Regions from separate parts of the Colwellia sp. BRX8-7 genome, predicted to be linked through region 2. Evidence: predicted binding sites of a transcription regulator. Region 2 holds the regulator's gene; each other region holds the start of a gene.

What was found. The regulator FNR, encoded in region 2, switches genes on or off when oxygen is low (the NO sensors DNR and NnrR bind a similar motif). The targets are predictions, from matches to a motif close to TTGATCTAGATCAA.
Region 1: H4J57_RS06205 (FeoA family protein) is a predicted target of FNR. The motif match lies at 3,126-3,139, and genes of this name have one in related genera.
Region 3: yegQ (tRNA 5-hydroxyuridine modification protein YegQ) is a predicted target of FNR. The motif match lies at 3,228-3,241, and genes of this name have one in related genera.

Annotation. Positions count from the first base shown of each region.
Region 1 is NZ_JACGVP010000005.1:24,054-34,650, reverse strand. It holds gene H4J57_RS06215 (MmcQ/YjbR family DNA-binding protein) at 28-423, opposite strand; gene feoB (ferrous iron transport protein B) at 604-2,820, opposite strand; gene H4J57_RS06205 (FeoA family protein) at 2,820-3,044, opposite strand; gene H4J57_RS06200 (TonB-dependent receptor) at 3,371-5,551, opposite strand; gene H4J57_RS06195 (CBS domain-containing protein) at 5,875-6,297, opposite strand; gene H4J57_RS06190 (serine protease) at 6,439-7,692, shown strand; gene H4J57_RS06185 (FHA domain-containing protein) at 7,683-8,657, shown strand; gene trpS (tryptophan--tRNA ligase) at 8,746-9,750, opposite strand; gene rpe (ribulose-phosphate 3-epimerase) at 9,790-10,464, opposite strand.
Region 2 is NZ_JACGVP010000021.1:35,821-46,417, reverse strand. It holds gene H4J57_RS17390 (ABC transporter ATP-binding protein/permease) at 1-966, shown strand, start outside; gene H4J57_RS17385 (DUF1415 domain-containing protein) at 959-1,522, shown strand; gene H4J57_RS17380 (hypothetical protein) at 1,606-2,394, shown strand; gene H4J57_RS17375 (glucosaminidase domain-containing protein) at 2,434-3,300, shown strand; gene ttcA (tRNA 2-thiocytidine(32) synthetase TtcA) at 3,410-4,372, opposite strand; gene uspE (universal stress protein UspE) at 4,483-5,409, opposite strand; gene fnr (fumarate/nitrate reduction transcriptional regulator Fnr) at 5,559-6,278, opposite strand; gene H4J57_RS17355 (sulfite exporter TauE/SafE family protein) at 6,317-6,994, opposite strand; gene ccoS (cbb3-type cytochrome oxidase assembly protein CcoS) at 7,000-7,212, opposite strand; gene H4J57_RS17345 (heavy metal translocating P-type ATPase) at 7,242-9,650, opposite strand; gene H4J57_RS17340 (FixH family protein) at 9,741-10,235, opposite strand; gene ccoP (cytochrome-c oxidase, cbb3-type subunit III) at 10,399-10,597, opposite strand, start outside.
Region 3 is NZ_JACGVP010000007.1:77,774-88,370, forward strand. It holds gene H4J57_RS08630 (NUDIX domain-containing protein) at 1-552, opposite strand, end outside; gene tolC (outer membrane channel protein TolC) at 748-2,109, shown strand; gene H4J57_RS08640 (HDOD domain-containing protein) at 2,216-3,058, opposite strand; gene yegQ (tRNA 5-hydroxyuridine modification protein YegQ) at 3,323-4,723, shown strand; gene H4J57_RS08650 (YfhL family 4Fe-4S dicluster ferredoxin) at 4,731-4,976, shown strand; gene H4J57_RS08655 (thymidylate synthase) at 5,035-5,868, opposite strand; gene H4J57_RS08660 (sulfite exporter TauE/SafE family protein) at 5,917-6,738, opposite strand; gene ptsP (phosphoenolpyruvate--protein phosphotransferase) at 6,775-9,051, opposite strand; gene rppH (RNA pyrophosphohydrolase) at 9,165-9,671, opposite strand; gene mutH (DNA mismatch repair endonuclease MutH) at 9,833-10,501, shown strand.

The DNA.
Region 1 (10,597 bases), on a different contig from region 2:
GGTTTATAATCAATATTACCATAGCGGCTAAAGCTGGATTAGAATTGACTGCTGATCTTTCTTGGTCATTTTACTGACCACTAGTAAATAAGAATTATCCATCATTCTCTCTAGCTCGCCCTGAGGAATTGAGCCATCTAAGATAATAGTATTCCAATTAGATTTATTCATATGATAGCCGGGAATGATGCCTGGAAAAATATCACGTAATATCTCTGCCTCATCTGGGTCACATTTTAGGTTCATCCAAAAGTGGCCTTTAGCGTCTTCTGCAACCTTGGCACTTTTAGCGTTTGAACCATGAGAAATCGTTGCAAACAGTTTGTTTTTGACCTTGAAAACGCTAACGTCATCGCCAAATGGATAATAAAGTGAGCTTGCTGGTTTAGCTGATAAATAGTGCTCAGCCATTTGTTGGTTCATAGATTTCATTGACGTTTATCTCTATAAATTAAAGGCTTAAATTTACGGTCTAATGAATTTAAGCATAGCAGTAAAGAGTGACTTTGGGTTAGTGAGCAAGATGGGCAGATGCTTCAGCCTAAAAAAATACCGACAAACAATCTATCGGTATTTTTTAGCAAAAGCTGAGCTTAGCTTAAATTAATAATAAGAAACTTGTGTTGGGATTGTTAAAATACTTTTACCGAAACGCTTTAACCAATAATATATCGCCGCAAAAATGGCAATGACAATGGTGATGCTAATTCCCGCTGACAACGGATTAGTAGCAAAGGTTGCCACTTGATAAGTAAATGTCGCCGCTAAATAAGCCAATGAAAAGCTCCATAAAGCCGCAAATCCAGCCCAACGACTGCCAACTTCACTCTTTATTGCGCCCATAGCTGCTGCACAAGGTGTATAAAGCAAAATAAATAACAAGTAACTAAATGCGCCAATTTTACCGGCAAATGCAGCCTGCATAACGGTGAATGTTCCTTCATTAACGCCTTGTTCTTCTGCGGCGGTATGTAAGTTGGTAACATCTCCGATATCAGTCCCTAAAGGATCATCAGCTTGAATACCTAATAAGTTTTCTTTTATTGAATCCGTCGCGTCAGTCCACAACTCAGCCATTGACTTTAATGCTTCTGGCTCTGCATTCACATCGGTATAGAGACTATTAAATGTAGCCACTAAAGCCTCTTTCGCAAACAAGCCGGTAATAATGCCAACACTTGCTTGCCAGTTATCTTCCTTAATACCCATAGGTGCAAGTAAAGGGGTAACAACCTGAGCACTTTTACTTAATACCGACTCTTGAGAGTCTTGATGACCAAACTGACCATCAGTACCTAATGAGTTAAAGAAGTTGAGTACACAAACCACTAAGACAATCGTTTTACCTGCCCCCAAAATAAAAGACCGAGTACGTTGCCAAACACGATGCACGAGATAAGAAAGCTTAGGTATTTCATAAAGCGGTAATTCCATAATATTGACAGAATTTTTGCCCATTAATACCGTGTGCTTTAATAAAAATCCAGTGAATAGTGCTGCCGCTATACCGATTAAGTACAATAAGAAAACTAAGTTTTGCCCAGAATCAGGGAAAAATGCCGCAGCAAATAAAGCATATACCGGTAAACGTGCCCCACACGACATAAACGGTGACATCATTATGGTGGTGATACGTTCACGTTCACTATCAAGAATTCGTGCCGACATTACAGCAGGAACCGTACAACCAAAACCAACAATTAAAGGGACAAAAGCCTTGCCGGGTAAACCAATTTTTTGCATAGCACTGTCAACCACAAACGCTGCACGCGCTAAGTAGCCACTGCTTTCTAAAATAGATAAACCAATAAATAAACAAGCGATGATTGGAATAAAAGTAGCGACCGTTTGAATACCTAAGCCAGCTCCTTCAATTAAGGTTAGCAACCACTGAGGTAAATCATAACTTGATAAAAATCTTTGCGGGTAATCGACAAAAATAGCGCCGGCTAAAATATCAAAAAAGTCGATAAAAGCACTACCAACATTGATTGCAAACATAAACAATAAGTACATCATGCTAAGAAAAACGGGGACACCTAACCAAGGATGAAGGATAAAATGGTCAAGGCGGTCACTTAAACTTATTGCCGGTGCTTTTTTGGAAACCGGTAGACCCTTTTTAACATCGATCAATAACTGCTGAATAAACTCGTAACGCGCCTGCATAATACTAATAGCATCGGTATTGGTTTGCTGACAGCCACCTTGATCATTACAAGCGCCACATTCAAGATCAATTAACACCTCAGTTGAGTTTTTGTCAGCGAGTTTATTGACAATATCTGCTGATAAAATTAATTTCTTTGGACGTTCACTTGCTTTAGGTAATTCAAGTAAAGCCTGTTCAACTTGTTTTAAGGTATCTTTAGCTAAGCTGTTGGCAATAATAACTTTACAGCCAAGTTCTTTGGCTAAAATATTTATATCAACGGTTTGCGCTTCTTTTCGATCAGATTTATTGATAACCAATAATACCGGTAAACCGAGTTCAAGTAGCTGAGTCGTTAAATACAACTGACGCTTTAATTGCGTCGCATCGACGACATTAATTAAACAATCAATGTCATTATTTTTAAGAAAATCTTGGGTAATAGTCAGGTCTTTACTTTGTTCAGTTCGAGTGGCGAGAGAACTAATACCAGGTAAGTCTGAAAGTAAAACTTGCTCATTATTAAATGAGAAGCGCTGCTGTTTTGTCGCTACAGTGACGCCAGTCCAGTTTCCTGTTTGTTGTTTCGCGCCCGTTAAAGCATTAAAAAACGTGCTTTTTCCTGAATTGGCAAAGCCAACTAGAGCCAAATGTAAAGCTTGTGACATTAGACGATTTCTATACCTATTTGTTGAGCAATACTCGGTGCTAAGCAAATTTTAGTACCATGGAGATGAAAGGCAAGTGGCCCATTAAATGGTGCTTTATGGGCTAATGATATCTCAGTTTTTAACGCAAAACCCTGCTCGATTAACTTTGAAGTCAAATCGAAATTTGTTGGCAACGTGCGGATCACCGCTCGTTGGGTACGCGTCAATTGTGAAAGGGTCATAAACAACAACTCAAATAATAATGATTATCATTTGATTCTACTTTACTATTAACTTTTCAGCAAGCGTATATAACAGCGTAATTGATCTAAATCAGCTTAAATTAATCTACTGATAAATTTGATTTAAAATTTAATAGTTTAGCAGGCGTTCAATATAATCATATTAAAAATATAACTGGATTTATCTGCGCAGCTTACGTAAAAATAGCGAAAAGGTAAGAGAGGTATTGTTATTATGAAAATTAAATATTACCTAATGAAACATCGCTGACAAATCCAAATAGCTTGTCAGCGATTTACTGTTTAATGACGGTATGATTTATAGATTAAAAGCTATATGTCATTTCTGCCCATGCACTGGTACCTTCTTCAGGTAAACGGTCCATAAACGTTACATCACTGCCTTTGACTCGGTTATAGCCACCTAAGTGATTTTGATATTCTTTATTGAGTAGATTATCAACGCCAAAACGAAGCGTTAATTGATTATTGACGTAATATTGAGCGTCTACATTCATCACACCATAACCAGCACTTGTTTGTTCCTGATTAGTTAATGAAATATCTTTTTGTGCGGCGGCCATCACTAAAACCATATTTACAGACCAATTCTCACTAAAGTAATTGGCACTTAACTGACCATTCAATGGCGCAATACGATACAAGTTATCATTAATATCACGACGTTCGCCACGTACGTAACTGACCACGGCTGATAATTGTATTTGATCATTTATAGTGTAATAGCCATTTACATCAGCACCATAAAGCTTAGCATCTACATTAGTAAACTTTAGAGGGTTATCATCACCCGCCATCATTTGGGCCATCATTTTTGCTGACATATCCAACATACCTAAAGGAGTACCTTGAATATAATCATCAATATTTTGATAGAAGAAATGAGGTGTGATCATAACTTTTTCAGTTTGGTAGGTAAAACCGACATCTGCTTGATAAGCTGTCTCACTGTTAAGATCCATATTACCCACATAAGTGTTACCGTCGGCCAGCCCACCCGTTGATTCCATCGGGGTCCAGAGGTAAAGCTCTTGATATGAAGGCGCTCTATTTTTTAAACCTACGCCTATATATAATGATAAATCTTTCGATAATTGAGTTTCCGTGCTTAATGCGATATCTATATTGGTATCATTAACACTGTGATCACTGTTATTAAAGTTATCCCGTAAGTCTATGGCTAAATCAGCCATCGTTGGCATAGCTGAATTCATATTATCCATCATTGCAGAGCCCATCGGCATAATCATCATTGCCATAGATGTTGCCACTTGACCTGCATCTAATTCAGCTCTTTTTAAACGGGCGCCTAACTGAACTTTAGTATTGTTAAAGGTTTGCTGCCATTGTGCAAATAGCCCAAAGCGATCATCTTTGACATCATTAAAGTTTACCACGGCAAACATCGAGTTATTTGGATTGGTGATCACAGAGTCATGCTTGGCTAAATAACCATCGAAGCCAAATTCTAACTCACCAAAAGTAAAAGATTTACCCAGCGAAAAATTAAAATTAGTTGTTATACCCGTAGCATTATTACGACGATGTTTTTCTGGATTATTATTCAATCGCTTTTCAAAGTTAGTCATACCATGATCGGCATCGGTGTAGCCTAATAACCAGTCTGCTTGCCAATCGGCCCAGGTAAAGTTACCGTCTAAACTTGCTCGGTGACTATAAATATATTCTATATCCATAGGTAATGCTGGCGTACCCGAATCTTGGGTATCTGTATAATGGTAGCTAAAACCTGTTTCACTACTCTCGCCAAAATAACGTAAATCAGTGCCAAATTGTCGTTTAGCAAAATCAGTTGGCGATATAATTTTACCATCGCCACTTTCCATATTCTCACCTTCTTGAACATTGCCATAAAAAAGCCCAGCAATATCACCTTTGGTAAGATTAACCACCGATGATAATGTTTGCGCTTCATTATTACTTCGAACACCTGCTTGTAAATCACCATTTATCACGAGTTTCTCGCTATTATTGGCTTCTGCTTTACGCATTTTTACATCAATAGCACCACCCAGGGTATTTATGCCGGCAGAAACCGGGGCGATACCACGATAGACAGTCATAGACTCAACAATTAATGGCGTAGAATAACTTAAGGGTGTGTCCATAGCATTAGGACCAGCGCCAATGACAGCTTGTCCGTCAAGTGTGGTTGAAATTCGGTCGCCATATAGGCCACGATATTGTGCAATACCCGTTACCGGGCCATTACTGTTGACATTTGCACCGGGGACCGACTTTAACCAACTCGCTAAATCGGGCTCCGTAGTCTTCCCTTGGGCATAACTTTCATTATTTTCAATGCCGAGATGGTGACGTTGATGAGTGATAGTGATCACTTCAATCTCATCGAGGTTAGCCGTTGAATCAAACGTATTATTAGCAAAAGCACTAATAGACAAAAGACTGCTAAAAACTAATGAAGAGCTTATTGCTAAAGCAATGGGTTTAATTGAAAACGTCATAGTTGTTTCACTTACTTGTTTGAGTATACCAAATAGAATTAATACTATTGTGTTAGCTATAATCAATAAAAACAAAGTAAAAACAGTGAACTGCGACATAATGTCGCAATAAAAAATGACTTACTTGACCTAAGTCAAACAAGACATTTTAGAAGAGTAATCGTTATTTAACTAAAAACCTTAGCTACAGAGCTGATTAACGTTAAAAGCAAAAAGTGCACAACTAGCTTATTTTCAAAGCAGACTAATTTAACCTATTAACGGCAGTTACTTTAAGCAACATAATTGCTTTAAACTTAGACAATAGTTAATAACTTATTGTCTTAATTACGGCGCTCTGCATTTTTATCTCCTAAAGTTTTCATGATATCTCGCCAAGTTAATATGCCAACGGGAATGCTATCTTCATCAACAATAGGAATACATGACGTTTTAGTCTGATTAAAAATATCAATGGCATCAAAAACATTAGCGTTAGGCGTTAAGGTGACCAATTTGCGATTCAGTATTTGATGCGCTTTCTTGTTTAAGGTTGCTGTATCTCTTGGGAGCTCTGCGGCAGTGCCGATATTAGGACTCAGTGCTTTGAGAAGATCTCTGTCTGAAATAACCCCTGATAATTGTTTATTATCAACGACCAGTAAATGATGAAAATTAGCATGTTCAAAAATATTTTTTATCGTCAATAACGTATCGTCCAAAGAGACGCTAACAAATGCTTTGGTCATGATGCTGGCTATTTTCATTACGCTACCTTTTATCCATTTTATTCTTAACTATACAATACATTAACAAACAACAAAGAGAATTTACTTTATTTGGGGATAATAGATGACAATTAACCTAACAATGGCACAATGAACTAAGACTCAAAATAAGGAATATAAATGAAAGGTTTAACTACCTTAATTTTATTGTGTGTTAGCACAATAAGTTATGCCACCGAACAAGCAGAAGAAATATTCAAACAACTTGCTCCGTCACTTTATCAAATAAGACTTATAGACATCGCCAGCGGTGAAAAGTCATCAATTGGCTCTGGTTTTCAAATTAGTGCCGACGGCTTAATTGCAACCAATTATCACGTTATTTCTGGCTATGCGCGTCATCCCAATAAGTACACGATTGAAATTTTTGATCACCAAGGTAAAAAAGCGCCACTGACTTTGCAAAGTGTTGATGTTATCAATGATCTAGCCTTGGTAAAAAGAACAACCGATGGCGAAATGCCTTTCTTTAAAATTGCAAAGCGTGTCCCCCAAAAAGGCGAAGAGCTTTATTCGTTAGGTAACCCGCACGATTTAGGCATGATAGTAGTACCCGGCACTTACAATGGTTTGAAGAATGAATCTTTTAACGACCGCATCCATTTTACCGGCTCGGTGAACTCTGGGATGAGTGGCGGACCTGTCGTTAATAAAAACTCTGAAGTCGTTGGAATAAATGTAGCGACTTCAGGTAATCAAATCGGATTTTTAGTACCACACGATAAACTGCTTAACTTATACAAGCGTTATAAAACAGGTAATCCTGAAAGTATTGCAGCACAAATGGCACAACAACTTGCCGATAATCAAGACAAGTTAATTACCACCTTGTTAAATAGCGAATGGCAGATGCGCCCTTTAGGAGAAGGTTTAATTCCCGTGGTTAATATTCCTTTTATTCGTTGTTGGGGAGAGTCAAACGCTGATAAGGCAGATGCTATTGTTCTAGCCGTGGTTGCTAATTGTTCTTTGGATGAAAACACTTACATCTCAAATGATTTTTTCACCGGCTCTATTGAAATGGAATATCGCTATATGCAAGCAAAAGAACTTAGCGACACTAAGTTTTATCAAATATTTGAGCGTCAATTAACGCAAGTCATGCCAGGAAACAAAGCGGGTAAAGATGATGTTACTGAGTTTCAATGTCAGCACGATATTGTTACACCATCAAACCAAGCGATTACCAACAAATCAGTTTTTTGTACCCGTGCCTACAAAGATTTTCCTAAATTATTTGACGTTTTATATATAGCTATTTCTGTTGATAAGGGCGACCAAGCCTTACTTAGCCACTTTACTGTCGCTGGCGTTACGCAAAATAGTGCACTCAAGTTTACAGAGAAATTTATGGAGTCTATTTCATGGAAATAATCATAGAAGAAATTACTCGCGCCCATAAATTAATAGCTCGACATAAATTTATGCAAAATCACATCAATATTGGTCGTGGTTATGATAATGATATTATTATGGCGGACCCACATATTTGTGCCCAACACCTTAGTCTTAATTTTAATGGTGAACATTGGCTGCTAAACGATGAAGGCTCTATTAACGGCAGTTTTTATGACGATGAGTTTTCAAAAACAAAATCAGCTGTCCATCAGCACATCGTTCGTTCTGGACAAGTCTTTATGATTGGCAAAAGTTTAGTACGCATTGTTTTTCCCGATCACCCCGTACCTGAAAGCATTAGTTTTAGCCCTTTTGAAAATATTTTAACCTTAACAAGACATCCGGTCTTTTTAGCCATAAATATTTTATTATTTGCCAGTGTTACCGGCTGGTTATTTAACCTTCACAACCCTGTAGAAGTCAATTTCACTCAGTTATTAGTACCGGCTATTGGCATGACTTTACTCTTTGGGCTTTGGCCTATTGGTGTTGCTTTGGTTTCTCATTTAACCAAGCATGATGCTAGATTTTGGGGACAATTAGGCATCTGTTTTGTCTTTTATAATTTAATGTGGCTAAGTGATTTTATTGAAAACATCACCAGCTTTAATGCTTCATCTCAGTCAATACTCAGCGTACTTGCCACTTTCTTACCTATTGTATTGGCATTTTGTTTATTCTGGCTAAATTGCCAAATTGGTTTTCATATGAGCACTCGACGCAGAACAGTAATAGCAAGTTGCATGACGCTGCTATTGTTTGGTGGTAGCTTCTTAATTCAGTTAAGTAAAAAACCTGAATTCAGTATCCGTCCCGCTTTTAATACCACGTTAATGGCGCCAAGTTATTTATTTACTCACAGCAATAATGTCCAAGGCTTTCTTGAGAGCAGTAAAACATTATTTAACGATGCGCAAGAAGCAGCACTTGAAGACAAATAAAGCGCCTTAATAAACAGAAAAAGCTAACGAGTTCGTTAGCTTTTTTGTTTGTTAGCCCAGAGAATAATGACTGAGTGATGACGACACATTAAGGTCGAGGAATAAAACCTACCGCATCATAAACTTTTGCTAATATTTTACTTGCTCTAGCTGATGCTTTTTCAGCGCCTGCTTTCATCACTGCATCTAAATAAGCCTGGTCCTCACGGATCTGATGATATCTTTGCTGAATAGGTTCTAATAAAGCAACCACAGCATTAGCAACGTCACCTTTTAAGTGCCCGTACATTTTATCTTCATATTGTGGTACTAACTGCTCAACGGTTTCACCTGTACAACAAGACAATAAAGACAATAAATTTGATACACCTGGTTTTTCTTCAATATTGAAATAAATATTAGCTTCTTCATCAGAATCAGTCATGGCGCGTTTGATTTTTTTACTGATTTTTTTAGGGTCTTCTAATAAGCCAATAAAATTACCAGGATTAGCGTCTGATTTTGACATTTTCTTTGTTGGTTCAAGTAAGCTCATTACTCGCGCACCAAATTCAGGAATATAAGGGGCTGGCACAGTGAATGTGTCACCATGAAGATTATTAAAACGAGTCGCTATATCACGAGCTAATTCTAGATGCTGCTTTTGATCTTCACCAACCGGGACACGGTCAGCATTATAGAGAAGAATATCTGCTGCCATTAAGACTGGATAAGTAAATAAACCTGAATTCATATTTGCTTCAGACTTTTGTGACTTATCTTTGTATTGCGTCATTCTGTTCAATTCGCCCATTTGTGTGTAACAATTTAACACCCAACTAAGCTGAGCATGTTCAGGGACATGTGATTGAATAAAGATGGTACTCTTTTCTGGGTCAACGCCGCAGGCTAGATACAAGGCTAGGCCATCAAGCGTCGCCTTTCGCAAATCAGCGGGGTTTGGGCGAACAGTAATAGCATGTTGATCAACCAACATGTAATAGCACTCATGGCTATCTTGCATGCTAACCCATTGTTTTAACGCACCTAAATAATTACCAATGGTTAAATCACCTGATGGCTGACAGCCGCTTAATACGATAGGTTTACTCATGATTTCTCTTTATTTTATTTGATTTATTTGTTAATTAAACTATTGGCTAACTGTCGCTAATTCGCTGCGCATTTCATCAATCGCCAGCTTATAATCTGGCTTTGAGAAAATGGCTGACCCTGCAACGAACATGTCAGCGCCCGCCGCCGCTATCTCAGCAATATTGTCTGCTTTAACACCGCCATCAACCTGTAAACGAATATCACGTCCACTAGCGATGATGCGCTCTTTTACTAATCTCAACTTATCCAATGTGGTTGGAATAAACGATTGACCACCAAAGCCAGGATTAACTGACATCAACAAGATAACATCGAGTTTATCCATAACAAAATCTAAACAATTCAATGGTGTGGCCGGATTTAGTACCAGTCCCGCTTTACAGCCATGGTCTTTTATTAATTGCAGAGTACGATCAATATGATCACTTGCCTCTGGATGAAAAGTGATAATATCTGCGCCTGCTTTAGCAAAGCCTGGAATTAGACTATCAACCTGCTTGACCATTAAATGTACATCAATAGGTGCGGTAATACCGTAATCACGTAGCGACTGACAAATCATTGGGCCAAAAGTTAAGTTAGGCACAAAATGATTATCCATTACATCGAAGTGCACAACATCGGCACCCGCAGCTAAAACCTTAGCAACATCATCACCTAAACGTGCGAAATCAGCAGACAATATAGAAGGAGCAATTAAAAATGAAGACATAGATAAACCTTTTTAGAATATTGCGCAACATTATAACAACGACCTAAGGGAAAACTCTATAAATTCATGCGTCCAAGCGTTATTTAACTCAATGTTACCTAGCGATTGCTCTTTTAGTGTCGAATGATCATGA
Region 2 (10,597 bases):
GCGATGACGGCAATGTTAGCGTTAGCGGCTTATCAAGTGACTCATCAACAAATGACCTTAGGAGACTTTGTCCTGGTTAATGCTTTTATGATGCAATTGTTTATCCCTTTAAACTTTTTAGGATTTGTTTATCGAGAAATAAAAGGTTCTTTAGCAAATATTGAGCAAATGTTTACCTTGTTGCAAAAAGTACCTAAGGTTGTAGATGCACAAGATGCCAAAGAATTAGCGATAAGCCATGGTGCTATTAAATTTGATAACGTTAGCTTCTTTTATGATGAGCAAAGACCCATTTTAAAAAATGTTTCATTCGAGGTTAAAGCGGGTCAAAAAGTCGCTGTTGTTGGCGAGAGTGGCTCAGGAAAATCGACCTTAGTGAAACTACTTTTTCGTTTTTATGACTGCCAACAAGGCTGTATTAAAATTGACGGCGAAGCAGTTACTGATATTACGCAACATTCATTGAGAAAGAATATTGGCATCGTGCCACAAGATACGGTGTTATTTAATGAAAGTTTATTTGAAAATGTTAAATATGGCAATGTAAACGCGAGTAATGCACAAGTTGAAGAAGCCGCAAGATTATCGCATTTAAGTCACTTTATTACCTCGTTACCAAAAGGTTTCGATACCGTCGTTGGCGAGCGTGGCTTAAAGCTTTCTGGGGGCGAAAAGCAACGGGTTGCCATTGCCCGGACCATTTTGAAAAATCCTGCTATTTTGGTCTTTGATGAAGCAACGTCGTCACTTGATAGTCACTCAGAGCAAGCTATTTTAAAAGCAATCAAAGAGGTGGCTAAAGATCACACTAGCTTAGTGATAGCTCATCGATTATCAACTATTATTGATGCCGATAATATTATTGTCCTGCACAAAGGGGAAATAATCGAGCAGGGCGATCATCAAACGCTACTCACTAAAAATGGTCATTACGCAACGATGTGGCAACTGCAACAAAATGCCTGATAAACAAATGTATGCCGTTGAAATTTCACAAACTAAGCAGTGGCTAGAAGAAATAATTATTGGTTTGAATTTTTGCCCTTTTGCAAAAAAAGAGTTTGTTAATAACACTATACATTATCAACTTTGCCCAGCAAAAAAGGTCGAATCGGCTTTAACAGAATTAGCCATAGAATTTGAAAGACTCGTCGCTGACCCCAACATAGAAACGACTTTGTTGATTTTTAATGAAGGGTTTAAAGGTTTTGAAAGCTACCTTGATTTACTCGATGAGGCTAATGAATTGTTGTTCACCTTAGGTTATGAAGGTGTCTTTCAACTGGCCAGTTTTCATCCTGATTATTATTTTGAAGGTGATCCATTCAACGCAGCCTCTAATTATACCAACCGTTCGCCATTACCTACGCTTCATTTAATACGAGAAGCGAGTATGGAAAAGGTATTATCTGTGTATAAAAATCCACAGCAAATACCTGATAATAATATTGCCTTAGCCCAAGAGAAAGGTGCTCATTACTTTCAAAATATATTAAAACGTATTGCTAAATTACACCGATAATTCAGGTGAAAATTTATGCTATTTTCCAATATCAAATCAACTTGCTATAATGTTGAAAAATTTACACAAAGGTAGTCATTTTCGTGGATGAAAAAAAAGTAGTACAAATTGGTGGTAGCATAGAAAAGTCTTTGCAGGGTGAATATACTATTGACGTTTCTTCGGTATTAAAAGAGGCGTGGCAATTAACACTTCGCTCGCGAATCGCTATTAATTTAGGATTACTTTTTACGCTTATTTTGGGGATTGTTGTTTCATTTTTGATCAGTAATACCATGGGTGGTATTGAACAAGTGATTAAAGACCCACAATCAACAACATTATTAAATATTGTTGTCACTATGGTTATCTATCCTTTTTTAGTTGGTGTCGAGATGATGGGCGTTTTTCATGCCGTTGGCTTAAAAACCAATAGTAAATTAATTTTTGCTTTCTTAAAACGAGGCAGTTGGGTTGCTGTTTGTGCGCTGTTAACGTCAGTATTAATAACTTTAGGTATGAGTTTATTTGTTTTTCCAGGTATTTATTTAGCGGTCGCCTTGTCATTAGTACTGCCGCTTGTAGTAGATAAAAAATTATCACCGATAAAAGCTATCACCTTGAGTTTACAAGTTACACGTTTTCAGTGGTTTAAGTTACTCGCTATTTATAGCTTACTCTTTTTAACTTTATTTTTATCTTTAATCCCCTTAGCCATTCTTGCTAAAACACAATTTTCAGTGATTGGTGTTATGCTTTTCTTAGTCGCATTAACATTTATAGCGCCGCTATTTTATAATGTTAAAGGCATTTTATACCGAGAAATTTTTGGCATGCAGTTACAAGCCACGGATGTACCCGCTCAGCAAACGAGTGATACATTTTCAGCGTAAAGCTCTGTGCAAAACCTTATTGTTAACAAAAAGGCTACTATGATCATTCAATATTTGATGAGAACTGTGTTAATAAGTGTATTTTTTCTTGCGCTTATTGCGCCCTTCACTTTTTTAGCACCAACTTTTGAACTTCCCACGCCGGAAGTAACAAACGTTGTTATCGTTCCTGTGGTCAAGGCGAAAGTAAAAGTGGTTGAGCAACCGCTTCATAACGTTAAGATCCCAAACTTTGCTTCTATAAGCGATGTTAAAACGAAAAAACGTCAGTTTTTCCGTTATATTTATCCAGCAATAGCGCAAGAGAATAGCAATATTCTTATGTTAAGGGCAGAAGTCTCCTTGATGATAGAAACACTTTTCCTCGAGGAAAATCTTTTAGCAGATCAACAAGCTTTGCTTGAGCGATTAATTAAGAAATATAAAGTTAATCAAAAACACTCGCCGCTACAGCAACTTAATGAATTATTGTTGCGTATTGATATTGTGCCTGTTGAACTAGTATTAGTGCAGGCAGCCAATGAATCAGCTTGGGGCACTTCTCGTTTTGCTCGAGTTGGTTTAAACTTTTTTGGTATGTGGTGCTATAAAAAGGGTTGTGGCATGGTGCCAAGAGGAAGAGATGACGGTGCTAAACATGAAGTAGCGGCATTTAATAGTTTAGAGCATGCGGTACAGCGTTATTTACACAATATTAATACAAATCATGCTTATGGTGTTTTTCGTTCAATTAGAGGGCAGTTACGCGCTCAAGAACAACCACTATCGCCACAAATCTTAGCAACAGGATTACTGCGTTATTCTATTAGAGGCACTGATTATGTCTTAGAAATAACAGAAATGATCCGCCATAATAAAGTGTATTTTGATAAAATATTGTCGAAGCCAAAACCTAAGGTTATTTAGGCTTGGCTTATTTTATTACGCGTCAGATAATTATGGCGAGCGATAACATTTATTCTTTTAACAGGTGTTGTTATCGCGCTTAGATACTTGGTATTAATTAAGGTAGATGCTACTTTATTTCTATAATATTCAAACTGTTACTTAATGAAAGTTTGGCTTTTGAATTGTCTTCAATATTGACGTTGTTTGTTAATTGAGCGGCAATAATAGGTTCATCATCAAAAGCGATATCGCCACCATTGATAATGCCTGAATCAGCGTTAATCCCTTTAAAATCAAAAAGTTCACTGTCACACAAATGTGATGGAACCACATTGCGAATGGCAGTAAACATAGATTCAATTCGTCCTGGATGATTAACATTCCAGTCCTGTAACATTTTCTTAATGTTTTGACGTTGTAAATTAGGTTGAGAGCCACATAAATTACAAGGAATAATTGGGAACGCTTTTAGTTGTGCATATTGGATGAGTTCTGCTTCTTTACAAAAAGCTAACGGTCTAATGACGACATGCTCACCATTATCAGAGACCAATTTTGCTGGCATTGATTTTAATTTACCGCCATAAAACATATTTAGCATCAGTGTTTCAACCATGTCATCACGATGATGGCCTAGTGCAATTTTAGTTGCGCCTATTTCTGCCGCGACCTTATATAAAATAGCTCTGCGTAAACGAGAGCATAAACTGCAGGTGGTCTTCCCCTCAGGTATTTTATCTTTAACAATGGAGTAGGTATCTTCTTGCGCAATTTTATATTCAACACCTAATGCTTCTAAGTATTCGGGAAGGATATGCTCAGGAAAACCGGGTTGTTTTTGATCAAGATTAACGGCAACGATATCAAAATGAATGGGCGCTGATTCTTTTAACAACATTAAAATAGCCAGTAGGGCGTAACTGTCTTTGCCACCCGATAAGCACACCATTATTTTATCGCCATCTTCTATCATATTATATTGCGCGATAGCTTGGCCAACATGTCGTCTTAAGCGCTTCTCAAGTTTACTCAGCTGTATTTTTTGGCTGGGTGTTAAAGATGTTATTGGTGTCGATGATTGAGCGCTCATAGTGTTTCCTAGAGATATTTGAAATAAAAAGTATGAATTTTACCGCGCGTAGTATAGCAAAAAGCCAAGGAAATCCTCGGCTTTTTAATGGATATTTACATATTTCAATATTAAGCTAATGGCGAGAGGTAACCATCAGGTTTTATCGCTAAGACATCACAGTTAAGGCGGTCAATGACATGCTCTGCAGTATTACCAATAAGTGCCGCTGAAATCCCCGTTCGACCAATAGTACCTAACACAACTAATTCAGCATCAACGTGCTTAGAAATACTTTGAATAACATCTTCAGGTAAACCTTCTTTAACATGGGTATTTTTAAGCGGAATATTAAAGCTATTAGCATGGTCTTTCATCGCACTTTTGTGATGATTAAACATAGTGTCGTTATATTCAGAGGCGTTAAACTCTGGAATTTCAATGGCAATATTTACTGGCGTACCTGGATAAGAATTCACTAAATGGACATTAGCTTTAATCAGTGAAGAAAACACTATTGATTCTTGGGTTAACTTATTATTAAGCGCTTTGTGCTCATCATCATCGCTACCGATATTGAGTGCGGTAAGTAAATTACCATTGCTTGGCCAGCTATGGTCTTTAACCAGTAATACTGGGCAGGGACATTTCCTTAAGATATGCCAATCTGTTGGCGTAAAAATAACCGACTTTAGCTTGTCATGTTGATGGGTGCCTTTGATGACAATATCGAAGTTTTCAGCCAGTACTTTTTTTATGATCTTTTCAAATGGGCGATTATGCCAAATAATACAGGTATCTATGGTTATGTCTTGGTGATCAGTTTCTGAAATCTTTTCGTCTAACCATAGTTTACGATCATTAATAACCGATTGACGCATTGCTTCTCGCTCATCGCCAGAAAGCATGGTGGTCATTTCATAAGATAAATCATAAATGGTTAAAAATGCAGTGATCTGTCCGCCACTGTGTCGTGCTAATTCAATCGCACGTTTCAACGCTTTTTGATTTTCAGTGGTTGGATCAATAACGGCTAATATTTTTTTATACTTATCCATAATGTTTACTCCCTAGTTATTAAATAATATTAATAATAGACCATAATTAATAGATATTATTTGCTTTAAATCATAATATTTCAATAAAAAAAATGCTTAACATCTTTAATGTTAAGCATTTATCTATAATTATTTAAAAAAGCGATAAACTACAGTGAAGCACACTCGTTAAGTTTATCCATATTAAGTATTGTGATGAGTTTTCCATCAACTGTGATTAATTCATTTTTTTGAAAACGATTTAATAATCTACTGATGGTTTCAACCGTTAAACCAATATAATTACCAATGTCACTTCGCGTCATCGTTAGGCGAAAATCTGTTAGTGACATACCCCGTGCATGATAGCGACTGGCTAAGGTTGAAATAAAAGTTGCCAAGCGTTGTTCAGCATTTTTGCGGTTAAGTAGCGTTAACATTTCTTGATCTGCGCGGATTTCTGAACTCATCATGCGAAGAATTTGTTTTTTCAACTTAGGCATCGTATTCGATAATGAATCTAAAGTATTGTAAGGTATCTCACAGACCATAGATGTTTCTAAGGCTTTTGCAAAACTAGGATGCTCTGACTCAGCAATAGCATCAAAACCTAATAAATCACCCGCTAAATGAAAACCGGTAATTTGTTCTTCACCTTGTTCATTAACCGTAAATGTTTTGAATGTTCCAGAGCGAATAGCGTATAAAGCTTGCATTTTGTCGCCATCTTGGAAAATTTGTTCGCCTTTATGGATAGGGCGTTTACGGTCAATAATGCTGTCTAGTGTATCGAGTTCTTTATCATTTAAAGAGAAAGGTAAACACAGCTCGCTGATACTACAGTTTTGACAATGAATATGTTGAGATGTAGAACATGGCTTTTTATACATATTAACCTAAATGAGTTATCCCTAATTTATCGATCATATTAAAACAATTGCTGATATGCAAACATTAAACTGTATATTCCGTATGAAATTATCATTAGCGCCATTATTTTCTTGAATTTCGTGTTTGTTACCAACGACTTTATACCAAAAGAGCCAAGTGAAAGACTTAACAAGGCTGGTAAAGTACCTAAACCAAAACTGGTCATAATTAGGGCGCCACTGAGGGCACTTCCACTGGCTAAGGACCAAGTTAATGTTGAGTAGACTAAACCACAAGGTAACCATCCCCAGACTGCTCCTAATGCTAGCGCTTGTTTAGCATTATTAATGGGAATAAACCTTTTACTTAACGGGGATAGATAGCGCCAAAGGAACTTACCCATTTTTTCAACTTTTGATAGCCACATTAACCATTGGCCTAAATACAAGCCTAATAAAATTAAAAATACCGCTGCAAATAAGCGTAAAAAACCTAATGGAACGCCAATATTTTTTATTGCAATAGAACTACTAAATCCAACGATTGCCCCAATTAAGCTATAAGAAAAAATTCGGCCAACATTATATGCACCGACCAGCTTAAATTTATCCCTGCCTTTTTGTTGCGGTGATATAGCAGATGTTAACATCGTTGTTATACCACCACACATACCGATACAATGTCCCGAACCTAACAAGCCGATGATGAATGCAGATAAATAATCTATACTTAACATGGCTGTTATTTACTACCTGTATCATTTTTAGCTGTATTTTGGCTATGGGTTTCAGTGGACTTTTTGGTGGTAGTGTTTTCATCTTCATCAAACAAGATACTCATACCTTGTTTCTCTAAATCATCAAATTGTTCAGTTTTGACTGCCCAAAAAAATAAATAAATGGCGATAGAGGTTAGGATTATCGCTATGGGGATCAAAATATAAATAATGCTCATGGTCTTTATGCTCTATTATAAGTTTGCGCTTACTTTTTCAATAAACGTAATGAGTTAGTGATAACCAATATCGAACTTGCAGACATACCTATAACCGCCATATAGGGGGTAATGTAGCCTGAGACGGCAAGGGGCAATACGATAGCATTATAACCGAAAGCCCAAAAATAATTTTGCCAAATAATCCGACGAGTTTTATTGGCGACCTGTCTTAATGTTGTTATCGACTTTAAACGATTATTGAGTAAGATAATATCGGCACCGCTTTTAGCTATATCGGTGCCACTCCCCATAGCAATCGAGACATGGGCTGCGCCGAATACTGGCGTATCATTGACACCATCGCCAACCATAGCAACGGTTGAGTTTTTAGGCTGATTTTTTATTATCGCCATCTTATTAGCCGCAGTCAAAGTACTATGTATTTCGTCTAAATGTAACAATGCCTGAACTTTTTCACAGCCAGCAGGGTTATCACCCGATAGCATGATGGTATAAATATTACTTTTCTTTAAGTCATCTAACAGCGTTTGGGCATCATTTCGAATTTCATCGCTTAAATAAAAAGCAGCGACTAATTGGTTGTCTGCTACTAATAGGCAAGAAGCCGTCGCAAATTCGGCCAACATACTTGATTCGCTAAGCAACCAATTAGGTTTACCGATTTGAAAGTATTGACCGTTCACTTTCCCTTGAATACCAGCACCAGATTTAATTTCAACGGCTTGAGTAAGGTAGGAGTAATCACGAAATGCTTTAAACGGTTTGGCTAAAGGGTGCTCAGAATAAGACTCGAGCGCTGCTGCTATAGCTAAAACCTGCTGCTTGCTATAGTTAAGCTTTTCATTATTAAAGCGCTTTATTTCATTAATAGAAAAATCACCAGAAGTTAAGGTACCTGTTTTATCAAAAGCAATAGTGGTTAATTTCGGTAATGTTTCCATAACATGTGCAGATTTGATCATGATACCTTCGCGGTTTAAGCGTGTGGTCGCACAGGTTAACGCTGTGGGGGTTGCCAGTGACAATGCGCAAGGGCAGGTAGCAACGAGTACCGATAAGGTGATCCAAAAAGCTTCTTCAGGTAAATGCTGTTGCCAATAAAATGCAGTACCTATAGCGGTTAGTAAAATAACCGCAACAAAGTATTGAGCGATTTTATCTGATAATTTTGCTAATTTGGGTTTATGCGCCTGAGATGATTCACTTAATCTGATCAGTTGACTTAAAAAAGAATGTTCACTGGCTTGTTTAACTTCAACGTTGATATTACCGTCACCATTTATAGTGCCTGCAAAGACAGTATCGCCTATTGATTTATTTAAGGGTAACTGCTCACCCGACAACATCGCTTCGTTCAGTTGGCTGCTGCCTGTAATTATTGTGCCATCAGCGGGAACCACTTCGCCTGGTTTTATGAGTACAATATCGAGAGGACGAAGTTTTTTTGCTGGTAGTATGACTTCTTTTTCTGTTCCTTTATCATCAATGAGTTTTGTCGCTATCATCGGCATTAACTTAAGCAAGTTAGCCGAGACTTCCGCAGCGCGACTTCTTGCTCTAAATTCTAAAAATTTACCAATAAGTAGTAAAAAAGTGAACATCGATACTGATTCAAAATAGACTTCACCTTGCTGAGTGATTGTTGCCCAAGCACTGGCCGAAAATGCCAGTGAAATCGCTATAGCAACAGGAACATCCATAGATAAACGCTTCACTTTTAAAGCATTAATAGCTCCCTTGTAGAAGGGTAATGCGCCATAGGTGACAATAGGTAAGGTCAAGAATAAGCTCGCATAGCGTAAATAGATTAAGTTGTACTCATCCATGCCAGAAAAGGCGCCAAAGTATAAGCCAAAAGCGATCATCATGACTTGCATCATTAAAATACCAGAGATACCTAGGCGTTTAATATAATTATTACTTTGGGTTTTGTTAAGTTTTTCGGCGGTACTCGCTTTAAAAGGGAGGGCTTGGTAACCAATATTGCTGATATGATTAATCAGCTCACTAAGTTGTACTTCACTATTATTCCATCGAACAGTTGCACGTTGTGTCGTGGCATTTACATTAATTTTAATTAAGCCGTTTATCTTGATAAGTTGCATTTCGATAAGCCACGCACATGCCGCGCAGCTTATACCGTCAATCGTTAAAATTGCTTCGTTATACTCATCATTCTTATAAGTAAATTCACTTTGTAGGCTGTCATCATCAAGTAACTTATTACGTTGTAACTGCTCAGGAACCAGAGGCTCACCTTTTAGTGCGGGAGCTGTTCTAAAACGATAATATTCACCTAAACCGTTATCAATAATCGCTTGAGCAACACTTTGACATCCAATACAGCACATTGGCTGCATGGTTTTCTCAATTTTTATTGATAAATCTAACCCATTAGGAACAATTTCACTGCAGTGATAACAAAGTGTTTTCATATGTTGAGGCCAAGCAAAGTATTGGTTTTTTATAGAGGTGTTGCTTAGGTGAGGTTAATCAACACCTAAGCTAATAGAGACTATTGGCGCTTAGTTAGCTTCTCTAACATTAGGAATAATATCGATAAATTCACTTTGAGGTAAGAAAATAGTATTTTGAATTTTCCAGTGATTCTCAAAAGGCGTTATGGTTAAGCGCCATTTTCCCTTTACTGGTTCATCAAAGACATGCCTAAAATAGCCATTACCGTCAGGCGTGAGTGCTAAATAGAAATCTCTATCAGCAAGAGTCGGGTGATAAAAATTAAGATTTAACACCGGGAATACTTTATCAATACCGGTAGGTTTGATAATTAATTCGTTATCTTGCAGTTTTAATGCAAAGCGCATCCCTAATTTTTGGGCAAGCTTTACTTTAGAGACTTCTAGGTTAATTGCTTTACCTTTTTTATAGTAATCACCAACGACTAATGGATCGGGATTATGGTTAGCAATAAAGTAAGTCGAAATACCAGCAACAACCGCGGTAGCGGGGAGAATAAAAACGAACCAAGCCCAAGGCTCTTTATACCAAGATGTTTTCATATTAAAAATTCAGTCGGTGAAAGTGCGCATATTATACGACTTTTTTCTATTGGGAACTATTAAAAAACCAACAATTTACTCACTATTCTTGGCTTGGAAGATATAAAAAAACCTTGCGGTAATAATACCGCAAGGCTGATATATTGAGACTAATTAAACGCAGTTATTTTTGCGATAAACTATACACATATGCACTAACAAGATGTATTTTTTGTTCACCTAAAATATCTTTCCATGCGGGCATTACACCAGCTCGACCATTTTTAATAGATGACTCAACGGCACGTGGAGAGCCGCCATACAACCATATGTTGTCAGTTAAGTTAGGCGCTCCTAAAGGAATACCCATAGCTAGACTACCT
Region 3 (10,597 bases), on a different contig from region 2:
ATTTTCTAACAACGACATGGCTTGTTCTCTTGACATGACATGCAACAAAATATCTTCACTTTCAGTTTCTAAACCGTGCACCCCTGAGACATTTTTGCTATCTATATTAGCAACATATAAATGTATAACTTCGCTCATACCACCAGGACTTGAAAAATACTCCAGCACTTTATCGAGTTGATTAGCATTTAACGTTAAGTCGGCTTCTTCTTTAGCTTCTCGAATAGCAACATCAATAGGCGATTCATCTTGACCAAACATACCGGCGACAAACTCCAATAGCCATGGCGTGTCTCCTTGACCAATAGCGCCAACTCGAAATTGTTCGATTAACACAACACGATCAGAGGTCGAATCATAAGGAATAACGACTACCGCATGACCACGTTCAAAAACTTCGCGCGTTAATACTTTACTTTCGCCACCATCAAATAATCGATGGCTAAGTTGATACTCATCCATTTTAAAAACACCTTGGTAGCAGGTTTTTTGTTGATAAATGGTGACGTCTTTATTTGAAAACTTAGATGGTTTTGTATTTTTGTTAGGCATTGAGCGGCTTTATTTCCCATATAAAAAATTTAAATAAATGAAGATATTATAATAAAGCGACCACTAGCATAAAACATTTTGTTACACTAGAATGCATTCGCAAACATTTATTATATTTAGCTAATTCAAAAATCAAGATACGATAGTATCATAACAATATAGCGTACATGGCACACTCAAAGGAATAGCTCACTCATGAAAAAAACAATTACGGCACTCATCATTGGTTTGGTTTGTGTAACTAATACTACGTTAGTTAACGCTGAAGATTTATTGAGCGTTTATCAACAAGCACAAAAAAATGATCCTACCGTATTGAGATCAAAGGCTTTATTTAACGCATCAAAAGAAGGCATAGATCAAGCCAGAGCTGTTTTATTACCAGAGATTAGTGCTTCAGCTAGCTATACAAAAAGTAAAGATGAATTTATTCCAACATCGGATGATGGGCAATCATCAAATAGAACATTGACCAATAAATCTGATACTTTGCGCTATGGCTTGAGTTTAAGTATGCCATTATACAATCATAGTACATGGTTAAGATTAGATAATGCTAAAAAAGCCGCGCACCGCAGTGATGTTTCTTATCAAGCAGCAAAACAAGAGTTGATTGTTAGAGTAACGACCGCTTATTTCGATGTTTTGAGTGCTAAAGACGATTTAGATTTTGCTAAAGCAGAAAAAGCGGCTATTGAGCGTCAATTAGAACAGACAAAACAACGTTACTCTGTTGGTCTAAAAGCAGTAACAGACGTGCATGAAGCACAGTCGCAATACGATAATGCCGTTACTTCTGAAATTCGCGCTGAAAACAGTGTTTACACTGCAGAAGAAGCGTTAAGGGTAATTACCAATGTGTATCCAAGAGACTTAAGTGTTTTAAACACTGAACGTTTCAGTACCTCACGCCCTATACCTGACAGTGCAAATGAATGGCAACAAACAGCAGAAGCAAAAAATTTAGATTTAATTAGCCAAAAAATAGCGGTTGATGTTGCTAAAGAAAATATTAATATCGCAAGATCTGGTCATTATCCAACATTAAGTTTATCGGGCAGTTATGGTGCTAGAGATCAAGATAACGAAGTAAACAATGCCACTTTTGAAAACCCTGCTTTAGATAGTCAGTCTATCGGCATAACGTTAAACGTACCTATTTATTCTGGTGGCGCTACGTCAAGTGCTGTTCGCGAAGCACAGAGCAACTATGTTGCTGCCAGCCAAGATTTAGAGTTAACTTATCGTAATGTTGTTCGTAATACACGTAATGCTTACAACACCGTTATTGCTGCTGTTTCGGCAATCAAAGCCCTTGAGCAATCTGTTGTTAGTGCTGATAGTGCATTAAAAGCAACGGAAGCTGGTTTTGAAGTAGGAACTCGTACTATTGTTGATGTGTTAGATAGCACGCGTAATTTATATAACGCAAAACGTAACTTATCATCAACTCGCTATAATTATGTACAATCAATTTTATCGTTAAAACGTGCGGCAGGTACAATCAGTGAGCAAGACTTAATCAACATCAATCAAGGGTTAAGTGCCGCTAAGTAAGCTTATTAAACTTCCTTTGTGAAGTATTAATTGTAGGTTTAAAAGTTATAGATATAAAAAAACCCTGATATTTCAGGGTTTTTTATTGTCTACAACTTTATTGTTATTAACTAAACATAGTTTTTACATCAGTAACCATCTGTTGAAATTCTTCACTTTTCATAAAGTCCACGTCAGGTAAAATACCTTTATTCACATAGCTTTTTAATAACACTTCACAGGTTGATACATTCTTGAAAATACCGTTGTGAATAGCACCTGCACGAATGAAGTCCAAATAATGAGTTTCAGCAGGTAATACCGTTAAATCACTCCAACTGGTTACTAAGGTGACAAATTCATCTGAGAATCCCCACGCTTTAGTCACTTCTCCACCAATATCCGCAGCTAACTTAGCAATAGCTTGCTGTAAAAAAGTCGGGTTAGCGAAAACATCAGGATGATTTTCAGCTTCAGTTAAAATGGGTAAAACACCTATATTATGAACCAGTGCCGCCAATGTTAAGGTGTCTAACGTTAATGATGTGTGTTTATGGTCTTGGATATAAAAAGTCATTAAACTGATGGCAACTGCGGCTACATCGACGGTTTTTTTCCATGACTTTTTCAAATACATTGAAACTATTTCATTTTTTGAAACAAATACTTGCTCTAACGCCATCGCTGTTGCGATACTTTTGATTTGGCGCAAACCAATGCGAGTTACAGCCTGGTTGACTGTTTCAACTTTAACAGAACGTCCTAAAATAACGCTATTCGCTACTTTCAACATACCCAAAGATAAAGCAGGGTCATGACCGATAATATCACTCATTTGTTTTAAGTTAATGTTTGGGTCATCCGCCGCTTGGCGCACTTTCAGTGCTACTTCTGGCAAGGTTGGAAGTACAAGCGCATCTTGTTTAATTTTTTCTACTAAAATTGTATAAAGGGCATTTTCAGTTCCCATAGTCTCACCTTAATTATTATTATCATTTGTCAATTGTATTACATTAAAAAGTAGCACAGTTTTTTGCTTATATTATTATTTTAGGTCAAATATTAGTAAATTTTTCAATACTGTATCTTTATTAGACAAATGCTCAAATATTTAAAATTCTAGTTTTTAATCACTTAATATGATTTTCATCAAAGAACCGCCTGATAAGCTGTTTACCTATGACAAACGATGTTTTTATAATACCGCTAATATAAATCATCTATGTTGTTCATTATGCTAAAACCTGAATTATTATCGCCTGCTGGAACCTTAAAAAATATGCGTTATGCTTTTGCTTACGGAGCTGATGCTGTGTACGCAGGGCAACCCCGTTACTCTTTACGGGTGAGAAATAATGAATTCAATTTAGAGAATCTTAAAATTGGTATTAATGAAGCTCATTCCCTAGGTAAAAAGTTTTACTTAGTCAATAATATTGCTGCACATAACAGTAAATTAACAACGTTTATTAAAGATATTACGCCCGTTATAGCAATGCAGCCCGATGCCCTGATCATGTCTGATCCCGGCCTTATCATGATGGTACGGGAAAAATTCCCTGATATGCCAATTCATCTATCTGTGCAAGCTAATGCGGTTAATTGGGCAACCGTAAAGTTTTGGTATCAACAAGGTGTTGAGCGCGTTATTTTATCACGTGAATTATCGCTTGATGAAATTGAAGAGATTCGTTTTCGATGCCCTGAAATGGAATTAGAAGTTTTTGTTCATGGTGCTTTATGCATGGCATATTCTGGTCGTTGCTTGTTGTCTGGTTACATTAATAAACGCGACCCAAATCAAGGAACATGTACAAATGCTTGTCGTTGGAAATATGATAGCCACCAAGCAAAAGAAAACGAAACCGGTGATATAATAGCGGTACAGCCAGACATTAAAGTAAAACCAGAACTATTTATCCCTGATTCAGCTAAAATCATTATTCCAGAGCAACAACCAATTGAGGATATTATTTTATTGCAAGAGCAAGGTCGACCCGGTGAATATATGCCAGCATTTGAAGATGAGCACGGTACTTATATAATGAATTCAAAGGATTTACGTGCCGTTGAACATGTAGAACGTTTAATAAAAATAGGCGTGCATTCATTAAAAATTGAAGGTCGAACTAAATCATTTTATTACTGTGCTCGAACAGCACAAATTTATGGCCAAGCTATTTCTGATGCTTTAAGTAATAAACCTTTTAATCAAAATTTAAATACCGATTTAGAACATCTTGCTCACCGAGGTTATACCCAAGGTTTCTTAAAACGTCACCGCCATAGTGACACACAAAATTCTGATTACGGTTATTCAAAAAGTGATACTCAGCAATTTGTTGGTGAAATATTAGGCCGCAACGAAATAACAGGTTTAGTAGAAATAGAAGTAAAAAATAAATTTCTAGTCGGTGACCGTTTAGAGTTAATGACACCGCTAGGTAATACATCTTTTGTTTTATCTCATATGGAGAACGCCAAAGGTGAAGTTATTATTGACGCAAAAGGGTCCGGTCATAAAGTATCAATTTCGTTAGTAAGCGAGCACGATTTAACTTTTGGTATTATTATGCGCTACCTTAATGAAGGTGGCACAACACGCCAACCGTTTACACAAAATCAAGTAGCGTAATAGGGCCATGGCACTGATTATAGAAGATGCATGTATTAACTGTGATATGTGTGATCTAGAATGTCCTAATGAGGCCATTGCATTGGGTAGCATGATTTATGAAATTGACGTGGATAAATGTACTGAATGTGTTGGCCATTATGACAAGCCGACTTGTATTAGCGTTTGTCCTATTAATTGTATCAAAAAAGATCCAAAGCATAATGAAAATGAGCAAACGTTATTAGCTAAATTTATCGCTATGCATGGTTAACAGCACCTACTACGACTGAAACAATAACGTGCAATTGCTCAGTCGATTAAGTTTGTATTTAGACAGATATAGCGGCTTTTATATGAGCGTGGCATTGATAATTCACTAATTCAAAGTCTTCAAAAGTAAAATCAAAAATACTTTTTATCTCAGGATTAATTTTCATAGTTGGCAAAGGTAGCGGAGTGCGACTTAGTTGTTCATCAACTTGTTCCATATGGTTTGAGTATAAATGAGCATCTCCGAAAGTATGAACAAAATCACCTAGCTCTAAATCACAGACTTGGGCGATCATCATGGTAAATAGTGCATAACTTGCAATATTAAAGGGTACACCTAGAAAGATGTCGGCACTGCGTTGATATAATTGACACGACAGCTTGCCATTGAGTACATAGAATTGAAAAAGCGTATGGCACGGGGGTAATGCTTGCTTGCCCTGTGCAGCATTCTCTGCAGGGCTTATGGATGTATCAGGTAATAATGCCGGATTCCAAGCGGTAATAATATGACGTCGTGAATCTGGGTTATTTTTTAAATCATCAATCAATTGTGTAAGTTGATCAATTGTTTCGCCATTGGCTGATGGCCAATTACGCCACTGTACTCCATATACAGGCCCTAGTTCGCCCGACTCTGTTGCCCAAGCATCCCAAATTTTAACGCCATTCTCACTTAAGTAAGCAATATTAGACTCACCTTTAATAAACCATAATAATTCATGAATAATTGATTTTAGATGACATTTTTTAGTGGTGACCAGTGGAAAGCCTTTTGCTAAGTCAAAACGCATTTGATAACCAAAAATACTTTTGGTGCCTGTACCTGTGCGGTCTGATTTTTGTACGCCGTTATCACGAACATGTCGCATGAGATCTAAATATTCTTTCACTGTCTTTCCTTCTCTAAAAAATTTTAATTTTAAACAAACGCTATTGTACTAACTTAATATCATTTTAACTGCTACTAGCATCAAAAATATCGCAAATGCTTTCTTGATAGTACCGACCGGTAACTTACTCGCCGCTTTAACACCTATTGGAGCAAAAAGAGAAGACGTAATAATGATACCAAGCAAGGCAGGTAAATAAACATAGCCTAAGCTATATTTGGGTAAGTTCTCTTCTCCCCAACCAGCAATCACATAGCCGCTAACACCAAATATGGCCACAACCATACCACTGACCGTGGCAACACCAATACATTGGCGTAAAGGAACTTTAAAGTAACTTAATACCGGGACTAGAATAGCACCACCAGCAATGCCCATTAGACTTGCTAAAATACCAGTAAAAAAGCCAATACCTTTAACAATGATATTTTTGGGTAGTTTTTCATCATCGTTGTGATTAATTAATTTATTTTTCTTCGCTCGGTTTATAGCAATAAACATATAAGACGAAAGTAAAAAAACAGCAATAGCAAAAGTATTTTTTAGTGCAACAACAGAAAGCATATCAGCAATAAATCCGCCAAGTAACGATCCTAATGCAATCGCCATCATGAGTTGCTTAGCAAGTGGCCAAGGTATATTGCTATTACGGTGATGAGCTAATGCCGCGGAAAGTGAAGTAACAACAATAGTGGCTAACGAGGTCGCAAGCGCCATTGGCATAACTAAGTTCGGTTCAATCCCTAGCTGCGGTAATAAATACACCAAAGCGGGTACAATTATCAACCCGCCACCTATGCCTAAAAGACCAGCAGAGAAACCGACCACTGAGCCGAGTAACACGCAAATTAGAAAGATACTTAATAACATTGTTTACTGCTTTTTAAGTTAAATTAACCGGATACATTACCTACCGGCACGTACAAAACTACTTAAACCGAATTGTTCAAGTTGTTCATTTAAATAACTGTGTACTTGTTTGGATGTTGAAAGGGTTAACACATGTGCCAACATCATTTTTACTTGATGAAAATCAACATGGCGGATCACCCATTTAATTTTTGCGATATTATGCGCGTTCATACTCAATTTGTCATATCCCATCGCTAATAATAATAAAGCGCCTGCTGGTTCACTGGCTAGCTCGCCGCATAGGCTCAAGGGTACCAATGAGCGAGCTGATTGTTCTGCAATATGGTTAAGCGCTCTTAAAACAGCTGGATGATATGAATTATATAACGCTGATACGCGGGCATTATTTCGGTCAACTGCTAATAAATATTGAGTTAAATCATTACTGCCCACCGAAAAGAAATCAACTTTACTGGCTAATTCAGGCAATTGATAAATAATACCTGGCACCTCGATCATTATACCAACTTTTGGACGAGTGAGCTTTTCTTCACCGATAAAATCAAGTTCACCAGACAGTTCATAATAAGCTTGATTGATTAAACGAGTTGCTTCGTCTACCTCTAAAGTACTTGAAATCATCGGCAACATAATTTCTAAATTATTTAAGCCAACATTCGCTCGCAACATTGCTCGTACTTGTAAGAGAAAAATTTCAGGATGATCAAGTGTAATACGAATACCACGCCAACCAAGAAATGGATTATCTTCATTTATCGGAAAATAAGGTAACGACTTGTCACCACCAACATCTAAGGTACGCATAGTTACAGGTTGATCAGGAAAAGCACTTAATACTTGACGATAAAGTTCAGTTTGCTCTGACTCAGAGGGAAAGCAGCTGCGGTTCATAAAAGGAATTTCAGTACGATACAAACCGATCCCTACAGCACCTGAATTTTTTGAATATTCAAACCCTGATGAAAGCCCAGCATTAAGTTGCAACTCAATGGTTTGACCATCTTTGGTAATAGCAGGCAATTGCGCTACTTTTTTAACCTTATCGGCGAGTAATATCTCTTGAGTGATTAAGTGTTGATATTCACGTTGTAAGGCTTCATTAGGCTGAACAAAAAGCTCACCACTAAAGCCATCTACAATACAGTTCTTCTGGTGTAATCGACTAAGCGAAATTTTCTCAATACCCATTACCGCTGGCACACCTAGTGCTCTTGCTAAAATAGCAGCATGAGAATTATTGGAGCCCTGAAGCGAGACTACACCTTTTAAGCCTTGGTGCTGGTATTGTGCAAGCATAGCTGCCGTTACTTCTTCAGCAACTAGTATAAATTCTCGTGGAAGTTGTTGCTCTTTTATATTTAGTTTTTTTAAGTTAAGTAATAATCGATTACCTAAATCGCGTATATCACTGGCCCTTTCACGCAAATAACGGTCATCTAAGGCTTCAAACTGAATAATATAGCTATCAATGATTTGTTTTAAAGCACTTTCAGCAGTCCAACCTGATATTATTTTCTGGGTAACTTCTTTAGTAATATTTGCATTATTTAATAATTGCTTATACATATCGAAAATATCTAAAGTACTCTCCGCAATAATCCCTTGTAACTTACTGGCCATGAAATCAAAATCTATGCGTGTTTTCGCCACGGCTTCTTCAAAAAATTGTAACTCTAGCGTTGGGGTTTTAGTTCGTTGTAAAGAAACAGAAGCTAAACTTACCGCTGGATACACAACAAACATTTCACCAATCATTACCCCTGAGGAGCCAGCAACACCCTGTAATGCTTTAGTCCAATGACTATTAGCATCTTGCTCTGTGATTAACACATTAGCTTCAGCATTGGCCAATGAAGTAGCTAATTGGGCTGATAAGGTAACTAAGAATGCTTCTTCATTTTCGGTAAAATGCCTAGCCTCTTTTTGTTGAATCGCCAGTATGCCCAGCACTTTTCGTCGATGAATAATGGGGGTCCCCAGAAAGGCATTTAATTCGTCTTCCTCAACTTCAGGGGCATGAATAAATTGAGGATGGTTTTGCGCATTAGCAATGTTAAGTGGTTCTTCTCGCTGGCCAACTAAACCGACTAAGCCTTCAGTAAAACCGATGGTTGTTTGACCTAATGAACCTTCTGCCAAACCGTCAGAGGCAACCAATAAAAAATGTTGTCTGAGGTGGTCAGCAAGATAAATTGAACAACAGTCAGTATTCATCGTTTCTTTTATTTGTTCCACCATACGATGTAATGCACTGTCGAGTTCAGCGTTTTGGCTAAATTCTAGAACAATTCTCCGTAGGATAGTTAACATACGGCTCCTTAAATAAAAATGCCCGTTCACTTTAAGATATAGGGTCATCTTTAAGTGATACGGGTATATTATACATTTTTGTTTTGTCGTATAAAACTGCTACATAATAATAATCAACTACGACGTTTACGGTTTTGATGGCGATAAGAAGGCATAGACGCCTGAGCAAATTCCTTCATCACTTTACGGTAAACTTCACGTTTAAAAGACACTACCTGACGCACTGGGTACCAGTAACTTACCCAACGCCAATCATCAAACTCTGGATGATCAGAGTGAAGTAAATCAACCGCAGACTCTTCTGAAGTTAGCTTAAGTAAAAACCATTTCTGTTTTTGCCCAATACAAACAGGTTTACTTTCATGCCTAATTAAACGTTTTGGTAATTTATATCTCAACCAGTGTTTGGTCGAAGCAACAATACTGACATGTTCCGGTTTTAATCCCACTTCTTCGTGTAATTCTCGGTACATGGTTTCTTCTGCTGTTTCTCCCTCATCAACCCCCCCTTGTGGATATTGCCACGAGTGTTGACCATAACGCCTAGCCCAAAATACTTGTCCTCTATCATTGATTATGACTATGCCGACATTAGCTCTATAGCCTTCGGCATCTATCAAAGGAATTCCCAATAACTTTCATAAAATATATCTTGATTCTTCCATAATATGGGCTTGCGGGCAATTAATTAATTTTTTATTTTATCTAGACATAGCGTCAAAAGTTATGAATCTTTATACTGAGTAAAGAAAAGTCACGACTAAAGAGTTTACTCATTAAAATTAATATCCCTACTAACGAAGATGATTTACTAAAAAGAGCGCAAGCGCTTGCTGGACTTAATTTAGCTGAAATAGCTGAAGAAGCAGGCGTAGTAGTCCCTGAGAATTTAACCAGAGAAAAAGGTTGGATAGGTCTTTTACTTGAACAGGTCCTTGGCGCTAGTGCGGGGTCAAAACCTGAACCTGACTTTCCACATTTAGGTATTGAATTAAAATCGTTACCCATTACAATGCAAGGCAAACCTTTAGAGACAACATTTGTATGTGTTGCACCTTTGACCGGCTTAGTGGGGGCTAGTTGGAAAACCAGCCATATACGTAACAAAATGGCGCGTGTTTTATGGGTACCGGTAATTTCTGAACGACATATACCAATAGGTGAGCGTATAGTTGGCACCCCTTTTATTTGGTCCCCGTCTTATGAAGAAGAGCAATTACTTGCCCTAGACTGGCAAGAGCTTACCGATATGATTGTATTAGGTGAAGTAGAAAACATCTCAGGAAAACATGGCCAAGTGTTACAACTTCGCCCAAAAGCGGCCAATAGCCAAGCTAAAACACAAGCCTTTAATAAACACGGCGAGCCCTTTCGAACACTGCCTCGTGGCTTTTATTTAAAAACATCTTTTACACACATGTTATTACGTAATCATTTGCGTATTGATTAAGCACAGCCCCTTTATTAGCAGATGTTTACAATAACCAACAAAACGGCTCAGTTTACTAGTAAATATGGCGGTGCTAGCAGGCGAATAACCTGTGAT